2 regions of the Cobetia sp. MB87 genome follow, and region 2 is predicted to be linked to the other one. Evidence: predicted binding sites of a transcription regulator. Region 2 holds the regulator's gene; the other holds the start of a gene.
The links. Region 2 encodes sigma-54, which starts transcription at its own class of promoters, with help from an activator protein. Its sites were predicted from a motif close to TGGCACNNNNNTTGCTNT; they were not measured.

Region 1 (4,189 bases), 510 kb from region 2:
CACGCGGGCGAAAGCCCAGCAGGTCATGATTCAGTGTCTTGAGATCGAGGGGCGGTGCCTTGTCGATGTGATGACGCGAAGTGTTCTTGTGATGCGACATGTTTCTTCCTGAATCAGAGGGCGTGAGCGAAGCGGGCAGCAGCTCACGGCATGAAGACACCGGGCAGGCGCGGCACAGGATAATGTGCGTTGCCTGCCTGGCGGGGTAAGGGCCAGGCGGGCGCGCAGCATAGTCACTTAACGTACTGACAGCAATCCTTGCTGAAGCCTCTTTTTTCGCGTCACGAATCCGGGGGTGACGGCGACGCTGACAGCGTCCGGCAAAACCGCCTCGGGCATGCGGTCCTGGCACGCATCCATCGCTGCCAGCCGCCTCGCTTGAGGGCGCTGGCGCGTGAGATATCGTGTAGGTGGCGCGTCGCAGCGCGCCCTGTTCATCTCTGCCGATCAGCCCCGATGCCGTCGCTAGACCAAGTGCTCTATCAAGTGTCGTGGGTTATGCGCATGATCTCAAGCACTGTCACCTGCGGGCATGCCCGACGTCAATGACGCGGGGCCGGATTGGCGGTATCGGCCTTGCGGGTCAGGGCGGCAAGCGCCTGCCCCAGCGGGCTGTCCGCGCTTGCGTTGCGCAGCGTCATCAGTACCGGCAGACGCAGACGCGGAATCAGGGCGAGGTCGCGGGCCAGCGCGGCGAAGTTGGCCTGCGGACAGCTGGCCAGGCGGGTCAGGAAGGCCGGCAGACGTTCGGCATCTTCCAGGTGGGCGTAGCCGCGTGCGGCGATCGCGACCAGCACGTCGACATTGACGGCCTGGTCGTCGGCCAGCAGGGCATCGATCCACTCCGCCGCCGCAGGCCGTGGGCTGGCACCGGCGGCCCGCAGGCAGGCGCACAGCGTTTCCAGGTCCCCCAGGTCACGTGCGGCCTGGCCACGCGCGATCAGGGCGGTGAGCAGCTCGGTCTCGTATTCTTCCGTCAGTGAGGCAGCCAGCTGGGCATGGGCGGGTGGTGCCTGCTCCAGACACAGCGCGATGGCGCGCAGCGGCGTATCCGGCAGGTCAGCCAGGCGCTGCACGAAGGCCGCGGCAAGCTCGCTGGACAACTCGCCGCGCCGTGTCAGCACGTCGGCGATGCCCTGCAGGCCCAGTGACGGCCAGTCATCCAGCGGTAGCTGGGCGGTGAGATACTGCTCGGCGAGCTCGTAGTACTGGCTGGCAGGGCGGTCGCAATCGAGGCTGGCGCGGGCGTGCAGCATGGCGCGCAGGCTGTCGTCCGGCGTGAAGGCCAGCGGGTTGTCCTGCATCAGGTTGTCGATCTTGCCGGCCTCGGCCTGCTGAAGTTCAGGGCGACCGACGGTCAGCGCCGTCTGACCCAGTGTCGTGATCAGACGTTCGAGGAAGGCGTCGCGTTGCGCGGGAGACAGACGACCTTCCTCATCCAGCGGCAGGGCCAGAAACCACACCAGCGGATCGTCGAGCCCCGCTGGGCGGAACACGCATGCCAGGCGTGCCTGACCCTTGAAAGGCTGCTCCCACGGCTGCTGTTCGGTCTCGAAGGCTTCCAGCTGCTCAAGGCTGAGCGGGGCCAGGGAGCGCCCCAGGTGATAGAGGTGCAGCTCGGCGCCGGTGCGTGTGAAGAAGTTGCTCAAGGAAGAGAGAGGAGTCATGAGGCTCACCACGGCTGTGTCTCCCTCACGTCCTGGCTGGACGTGGCGGAGAGCGGAAAAAAGTCTTGTCGAGCATCATTGCCAGGCGTGGCATGTGTCGTCGAGCGACAGCTGCCGGCGCGTGACATGTGCCTGAGCATGTCTGGAATGGCAGCGACTTTAGCGATTCACCGGCTGTCATGCCACCCGCTGGCGTGTGATGGTGGCCAGAGGGAAGAGGGCGACCTGTTCCTATTATGGCCGCTCTTTCGGCCCGTGATGGCTTGACAGATGACGCGGCACCTCAAGCCCCGCTGAGCGTCTTGCAGGTTGATGATTTTTTGATCAATTTTCGTCATCCCACGGCTGACGCGGCTTGCAGCGTGACCGAGACGGGTTATCCACAGCATCGTCCACGGATGGCGTGAATAACTGTCATCCACTTGTCGTCAGACTGACATCCAACGCAGCAGGTAGCCCATACGGCGTCACTGGCCCGTCGAGACAGGCATGCTAGAATCGCGCTCATTGACACGATTGCTGTCTTATTCCTTATGGTTATGTACTTAAGGGATGAAATGATTGGGAATGCGGGGCAGTCCCGTTATCCTATACAACCAAATCACATATAAAAGGCTGTGCTTATGCCTGTTCTGTTGGCATGACATCCGCGATCAGCCGAATGTCAGCGACCGTCCAGCGCCAATGGCTCAGTCTTGCGATCCATGAGGAATCCCGATGCGCCAATCACGTTCGCTCGCAGCTGTCTTCTCTTCCACCGCTCTCAAGGGCGCCGTGATGGCTGCCGCGCTGGGTGCGACTACCCTGGGCAGCCTGGCGGCACAGGCTGATACCCTCAAGGTCGGCATGTCGGGCGGCTACTTCCCGTTCACCTTCGTCAAGCAGGACAAGCTGCAGGGCTTTGAAGTGGATGTGCTCAACGCCGTCGGCGAGATCACCGGCGACGATATCGAATTCGTGACCATGAGCTTCTCCGGCCTGATCGGCTCGCTGGAAGCCGGCCGCATCGACACCGTGGCCAACCAGATCACCATCACCGATGCGCGCAAGGCCAAGTTCGCCTTCACCCAGCCCTACGTCTATGACGGGGCTCAAGTGGTCAAGCGTCGCGGCAATGACGAGATCACCGGCGTCGAGTCCCTCAAGGGCCACAGCGTGGCGGTCAACCTGGGCTCCAACTACGAAGCGCTGATGAAAGAGCTGCCCTACGCCGACCAGATCGACATCAAGACCTATGAGTCCAACATCGAGCAGGACACCGCACTGGGCCGTGTCGATGCCTTCGTGATGGACCGCGTCAGTGCAAGTCAGGTGATCCAGAAGACACCGCTGCCACTGGAACTGGCAGGCAAGCCGTTCTCGCGCCTGGAGAACGCGCTGCCGTTCCGCAAGGACGCCGAAGGCGAGGCCAAGCGTGACGAGGTGGATGCCGCGCTGACCGAGCTCAAGGAAAATGGCCGCCTGGCCGAGATTTCCAACAAGTGGTTCGGCAACGACATCACCACGCCTTGAATATTGCCCGCTGCGCCCTGATACCAGGGGCGCATGCAAGGATGTCATGTGCAAACGGGGTGACGGCTTGACCGTCGCCCCGTTGTCGTCATGTCGACGGGTGTCTTTCCAGACCCTCAGCCAAGCCCCCAGCCTGTCCGGATAACGAATGGATACTCTCAATATCGATTACATGCTTGGCCTGTTGCCGGTCATGCTCAAATACCTGCCACTGACACTCAAGATGGCCTGTATCGGCATGGTGGCCGCGCTGGTGCTGGCCTCGCTGTTGGCGGTAGTGCGGGTGCTCAAGGTGCCGGTGCTGAATGCGCTGACCATCGTGTTCATCTCCTTCTTCCGTGGCACGCCGCTGCTGGTGCAGTTGTTCCTGTTCTATTACGGCCTGCCGCAGGTGATGGCGTTCCTGACCCAGATCGATGGCGTCACCGCGACGATTCTCGGCCTGACGCTGCACTTCTCGGCCTACATGGCCGAATCCATCCGTGCCGCCATCGTCGGGGTCGATCGCAGCCAGACCGAAGCGGCGCTCTCCATCGGCATGACCAATGTCCAGCTGATGCGGCGCATCGTGCTGCCTCAGGCGGCCCGCGTGGCGGCCCCCACGCTGATGAACTACTTCGTGGACATGATCAAGTCCACGTCGCTGGCCTTCACGCTGGGGGTGACCGAACTGATGGGCGCGACTCAGAAGGAAGCGGCCAGCAGCTTCCTGTACTTTGAATCCTTCATCATGGTGGCCATCGTCTACTGGGTGATGGTGGAAGGGCTGTCCTTCGTGCAGCGCTGGATGGAGAAACGTCTCAACAAGGCCTATCAGCGATGATTGCAGTCAGAAACCTGGTCAAGAAATTCGGCGGGCAGGCCGTACTCGATGGCATCACTCTGGAAGTGAAGCAGGGTGAGATCATCGTCGTCATCGGCCCGTCGGGCACCGGCAAGTCCACGCTGCTGCGCTGCATCAACTTCCTCGAGCAGCCCGATGGTGGCGAGATCCAGATCGGCGAGCGCAA
Region 2 (4,189 bases):
GATGGGCGCGTCAACAGCACCTTCGAGGCAGCGCCTGCCAGCGATGAATGAACCTGCCGGGCTGGCGGCCTTCGCGCCATGACCCGCGCCGCAATACCTTATTCTCTGCCGCTCGATGGCATCATTGCTCGGGCGGCGACCCCGTCATGCCAAGGAGCCACCATGACTTCCACGACTCGCAAGCCCTTGACGGCCTGTCGCCAGACCCTCAACAGCGGTGTCATGGCGCTCTGCCTGGCACTGGGCATGTCCACCTTCGCCCCGGCCGCCATGGCGCTGGACAGCGATGCCAGCCAGCCGATCAACATCGCCGCGGATGCCCTGTCTCTCGACGACAAGGCCGGTACCGCCACCTACACCGGTCAGGTGGAGATGCGCCAGGGCAGCATGAAACTCGATGCCAGCCGCGTCGATATCAGCCGCGCCGGTAGCGGCGAGATCTCGCTGGTCAAGGCCACCGGCAAGCGTGCCTACCTGGAACAGCAACCCGCGCCCGACGAGAAGCTGGTCAAGGGCTGGGCCGACACCATCCGCTACCATGCACTGGAGCGTCGCGTGGAGCTGGTCGGCAATGCGCGGCTCGAAAAAGGCGATGATACCTTCGAAGGCGGCTACGTGGAGTACTTCCTCGACAAGCGCCAGGTGAACGCCAACAACAGCAAGACGGCACAGCAGACCGAAGGCGGTCGCGTGCACATGACTCTGACGCCGCGTGGCGCCAATGCCAGCAAGGAAAACTGAGTCATGACTGCTACTCCGCGTACGCTGAGCGCTCGCCATCTGGCCAAGGCCTACAAGGGCCGCAAGGTGGTCAAGGACATCTCGCTGGAGATCCGCCAGGGCGACATCGTCGGCCTGCTGGGCCCCAACGGCGCCGGCAAGACGACCTCGTTCTACATGATCGTCGGGCTGGTGCGCGCCGATGCCGGCAACGTCTCCATCGATGACAAGGACCTCTCCGCTGCCGCCATGCATCAGCGTGCACGCGCCGGCATCGGCTATCTGCCGCAGGAGGCATCGATCTTCCGCAAGCTGTCGGTGGCCGACAACATCATGGCGATTCTGGAGACCCGCAAGGACCTGGATCGCAATGGCCGCAAGGCACGCCTTGAAGAGTTGCTCGAGGAATTCAGCATCACGCACATCCGCGCCAGCGCCGGCATGAGCCTGTCCGGCGGGGAGCGTCGACGGGTCGAGATCGCCCGGGCACTGGCCACCGAGCCGGACTTCGTGCTGCTCGATGAGCCCTTTGCCGGCGTCGACCCCATCTCGGTGGGCGAGATCAAGAGCATCGTGCGCCAACTGCGCGATCGTGGCATCGGCGTGCTGATCACCGACCACAACGTGCGCGAGACACTCGATATCTGCGATACCGCCTATATCGTCGGCGATGGCCAGATCATCGCCCACGGTGACGCGGACTCCATCCTGGCCAACCAGCAGGTGCGCGACGTCTACCTGGGCCACGAGTTCAAGCTCTAGGGTCAGCAGATACGCTGAGCCCCACCGGAGGCGAAAGCTTCAAAAGCCGCTGCGTGATTTTATCGCGTAGCGGCTTTTTCATGTCTGACATCAGACGCATGCATGACGTCCATACCACCTTGGTGGAAACATGGCATGCAAGTTGCTTGAATATTCACGGCAACCACTTGTCAGTGCCCCGAGTCACGGTATAGCGTAGTAAGCACGTTCCTTTGCCGTGAATTGACTGACTCCATGAAACCCACCCTGCAACTCCGCCTCGGCACCTCGCTGACCATGACGCCGCAGCTTCAGCAAGCGATCCAGCTGCTGCAGCTGTCGACGCTCGACCTGCGTCAGGAGATTCAGCAAGCCCTCGAGTCCAACCCCATGTTGGAGCTCGACGAGGACTACGAGTCGCTGGATGTCGTCGAGACACAGGATTCGAGCGAGATCTCCACTGCCGACTCCTCGAGCGAGATTCCCGAGGAATACCCCCTCGACAGTGACTGGTCGGACCTCTACCAGGACCACGCCGGTAGCCTGACCAGCTCCGGCAGTGGCAGCGGGAGCGAAGAAGGGCCGGACTTCGATCGCAATACCAGTGTCGAGAGCCTGCAGGACCACCTGCGCTGGCAGCTGGCGATGACCGACCTCGATGGTCGTGAACGCCAGATGGCGGAGAGCCTGATCGATGCCGTCGACGGAGCCGGCTATCTGAGCCTGTCACTCGACGAGCTGGTCGATGGCCTGCGTGGCCAGGGCCTGCCCGGCCTCAAGGCCTCCGAGCTCGAGCAGGTATTGCTGCGTCTGCAGCAATTCGACCCGACCGGCGTCTTCGCCCGTGATCTGCGCGAGTGTCTGCTGCTGCAACTGGCACTGTTACCGGATGACCTGCCGCTGCTGGCGCAGGCGCGACGCCTGGTACGTCAATTCCTCGAGGCTCTGGGCAACGATGACCGCAAGCTGCTCAAGCGCCGCCTGAGCCTTGACGATGACGAGCTGGATCACGTCATCCGCCTGGTGCGCGCGCTCGATCCGCGTCCGGCATCCGCCTGGGGCGAGCCCGCCAGCGATTACGTGATCCCTGATCTGCTGGTGCGCCATACCCGCCATGGCTGGCAGGTCGAGCTCAACCCGGAAGCGCTGCCCAAGCTGCGCATCCAACCGGAATACGCCGCGCTGATCAAGCGTGCCGACAAGTCCGCCGACAACACCTTCCTCAAGGACAACCTGCAGGAAGCGCGCTGGCTGATGAAGAGCCTGTCATCGCGCAATGACACCCTGCTCAAGGTCGGCCGCGAGATCATGGCGCGTCAGATCGACTTCCTCGAGCAAGGCGAGGAAGGCATGAAGCCGCTGATTCTGGCCAACATCGCCGAAGTGGTCGAGATGCACGAATCGACCATCTCGCGGGTCACGACCCAGAAGTATATCCACACCCCGCGCGGCGTCTTCGAGCTCAAGTTCTTCTTCTCGAGCCAGGTCGGTGGCAGTGGCAGTGGCGACGCCCACTCAAGCACCGCCATTCGTGCCCGTATCCGCAAGCTGATCGCGGAAGAGCCGGCCCGCAAGCCTCTCTCCGACTCTCGACTGGTCGATCTGCTCGCCAGCGATGGCATCGAGGTCGCACGCCGTACCGTGGCCAAGTATCGCGAAGCGATGGGCATCCCGTCCTCCAGCGAGCGCAAGCGTCTGGCCTGACGCGTCACCTGCGGCTGCCATGCCCTCACCTCTGCAATGGCAGCCGCCGCCAACTTCAAGCGCTGGATCTTCCGCTCGCCAGCTTCTGACTTCGCGGGTATCGGGCGCCTGTCGCGCGCCCTGTCACCCCGCCAACCGCTCGTCAATGCCCCATCATGGCCAATGACGGAGCACAGGATGATGGCAAAAATCTGCCGCTCCGGTAGTGCCATTCTCCGTCAATCGCATGTTTTTAAAGTCACTTTTGCGCCTGTTGCACGTGGATAACACTTGATGACCTCTCCGACAGGCCGCTTGCTCCACACAATCGAAGCGCCTGAAAGGCGACGTACATGCAGGGATTGGCGACGAAAACCCGCCTTCTTGCGCGTCTTTCACGCACCACCCATCAGACGCTGCCTTGAAGTCCACTCCGTTACCCCTCACTGAGTTGAAGACAAGCACTGAGCCACGATGCAGCGCAGCGTTGATCTTTGCGCAAAGCTTGGGCATTGTCGGTACAGACGCTCACGACATCTGACGCCACTGGCAAGGGTGCGAAAACATCACCAGACGGTGGCCGTCAAGCCTGTTGCAGAGCGTCCGATCAGGGTTTGCTCGTAGTCAAAAAGGGTTACAATTGAATGGCAACCCGCTGGATAAAGGAGCGTGTCCATGCAAGTGAATATCACCGGGCATCATGTGGAACTTACCGATCCTCTCCGCGATTACGTCAACGAGAAGCTCGCTCGCCTCGAACGGCATTACGACAACATCACCAATGTTCAGGTGACACTGTCGATCGAGAAGGAGCGCCAGCAGGCTGCCTGCACCTTGCACGCGGCAGGCGCTGACCTCCACGCCCTGGCAGAAGACCCCAACATGTACGCTGCCATCGACGCGCTCGCCGACAAGCTGGATCGCCAGCTGGTCAAACACAAGGAAAAGTCCCAGGCTCGCTCTCAGGGCACCGGGACCCGTTGACCTTCAGCCATGACACTTGATCAGATCCTTCCCCCCGAGCGCACGCTTTACGGTGTCCCCG

Region 1: the regulator sigma-54 is predicted to act here: its motif matches at 2,304-2,321, upstream of CDPAHKCJ_RS08865 (amino acid ABC transporter substrate-binding protein).

The regions. Positions count from the first base shown of each region.
Region 1 covers NZ_VFBC01000007.1:633,924-638,112, forward strand. The annotation lists gene CDPAHKCJ_RS08855 (RimK/LysX family protein) at 1-100, opposite strand, end outside; gene CDPAHKCJ_RS08860 (DUF3549 family protein) at 543-1,667, opposite strand; gene CDPAHKCJ_RS08865 (amino acid ABC transporter substrate-binding protein) at 2,445-3,179, shown strand; gene CDPAHKCJ_RS08870 (amino acid ABC transporter permease) at 3,328-4,002, shown strand; gene CDPAHKCJ_RS08875 (amino acid ABC transporter ATP-binding protein) at 3,999-4,189, shown strand, end outside.
Region 2 covers NZ_VFBC01000007.1:128,080-132,268, reverse strand. The annotation lists gene lptC (LPS export ABC transporter periplasmic protein LptC) at 1-51, shown strand, start outside; gene lptA (lipopolysaccharide transport periplasmic protein LptA) at 163-741, shown strand; gene lptB (LPS export ABC transporter ATP-binding protein) at 745-1,482, shown strand; gene CDPAHKCJ_RS06615 (RNA polymerase factor sigma-54) at 1,717-3,165, shown strand; gene raiA (ribosome-associated translation inhibitor RaiA) at 3,820-4,128, shown strand; gene CDPAHKCJ_RS06605 (PTS sugar transporter subunit IIA) at 4,138-4,189, shown strand, end outside.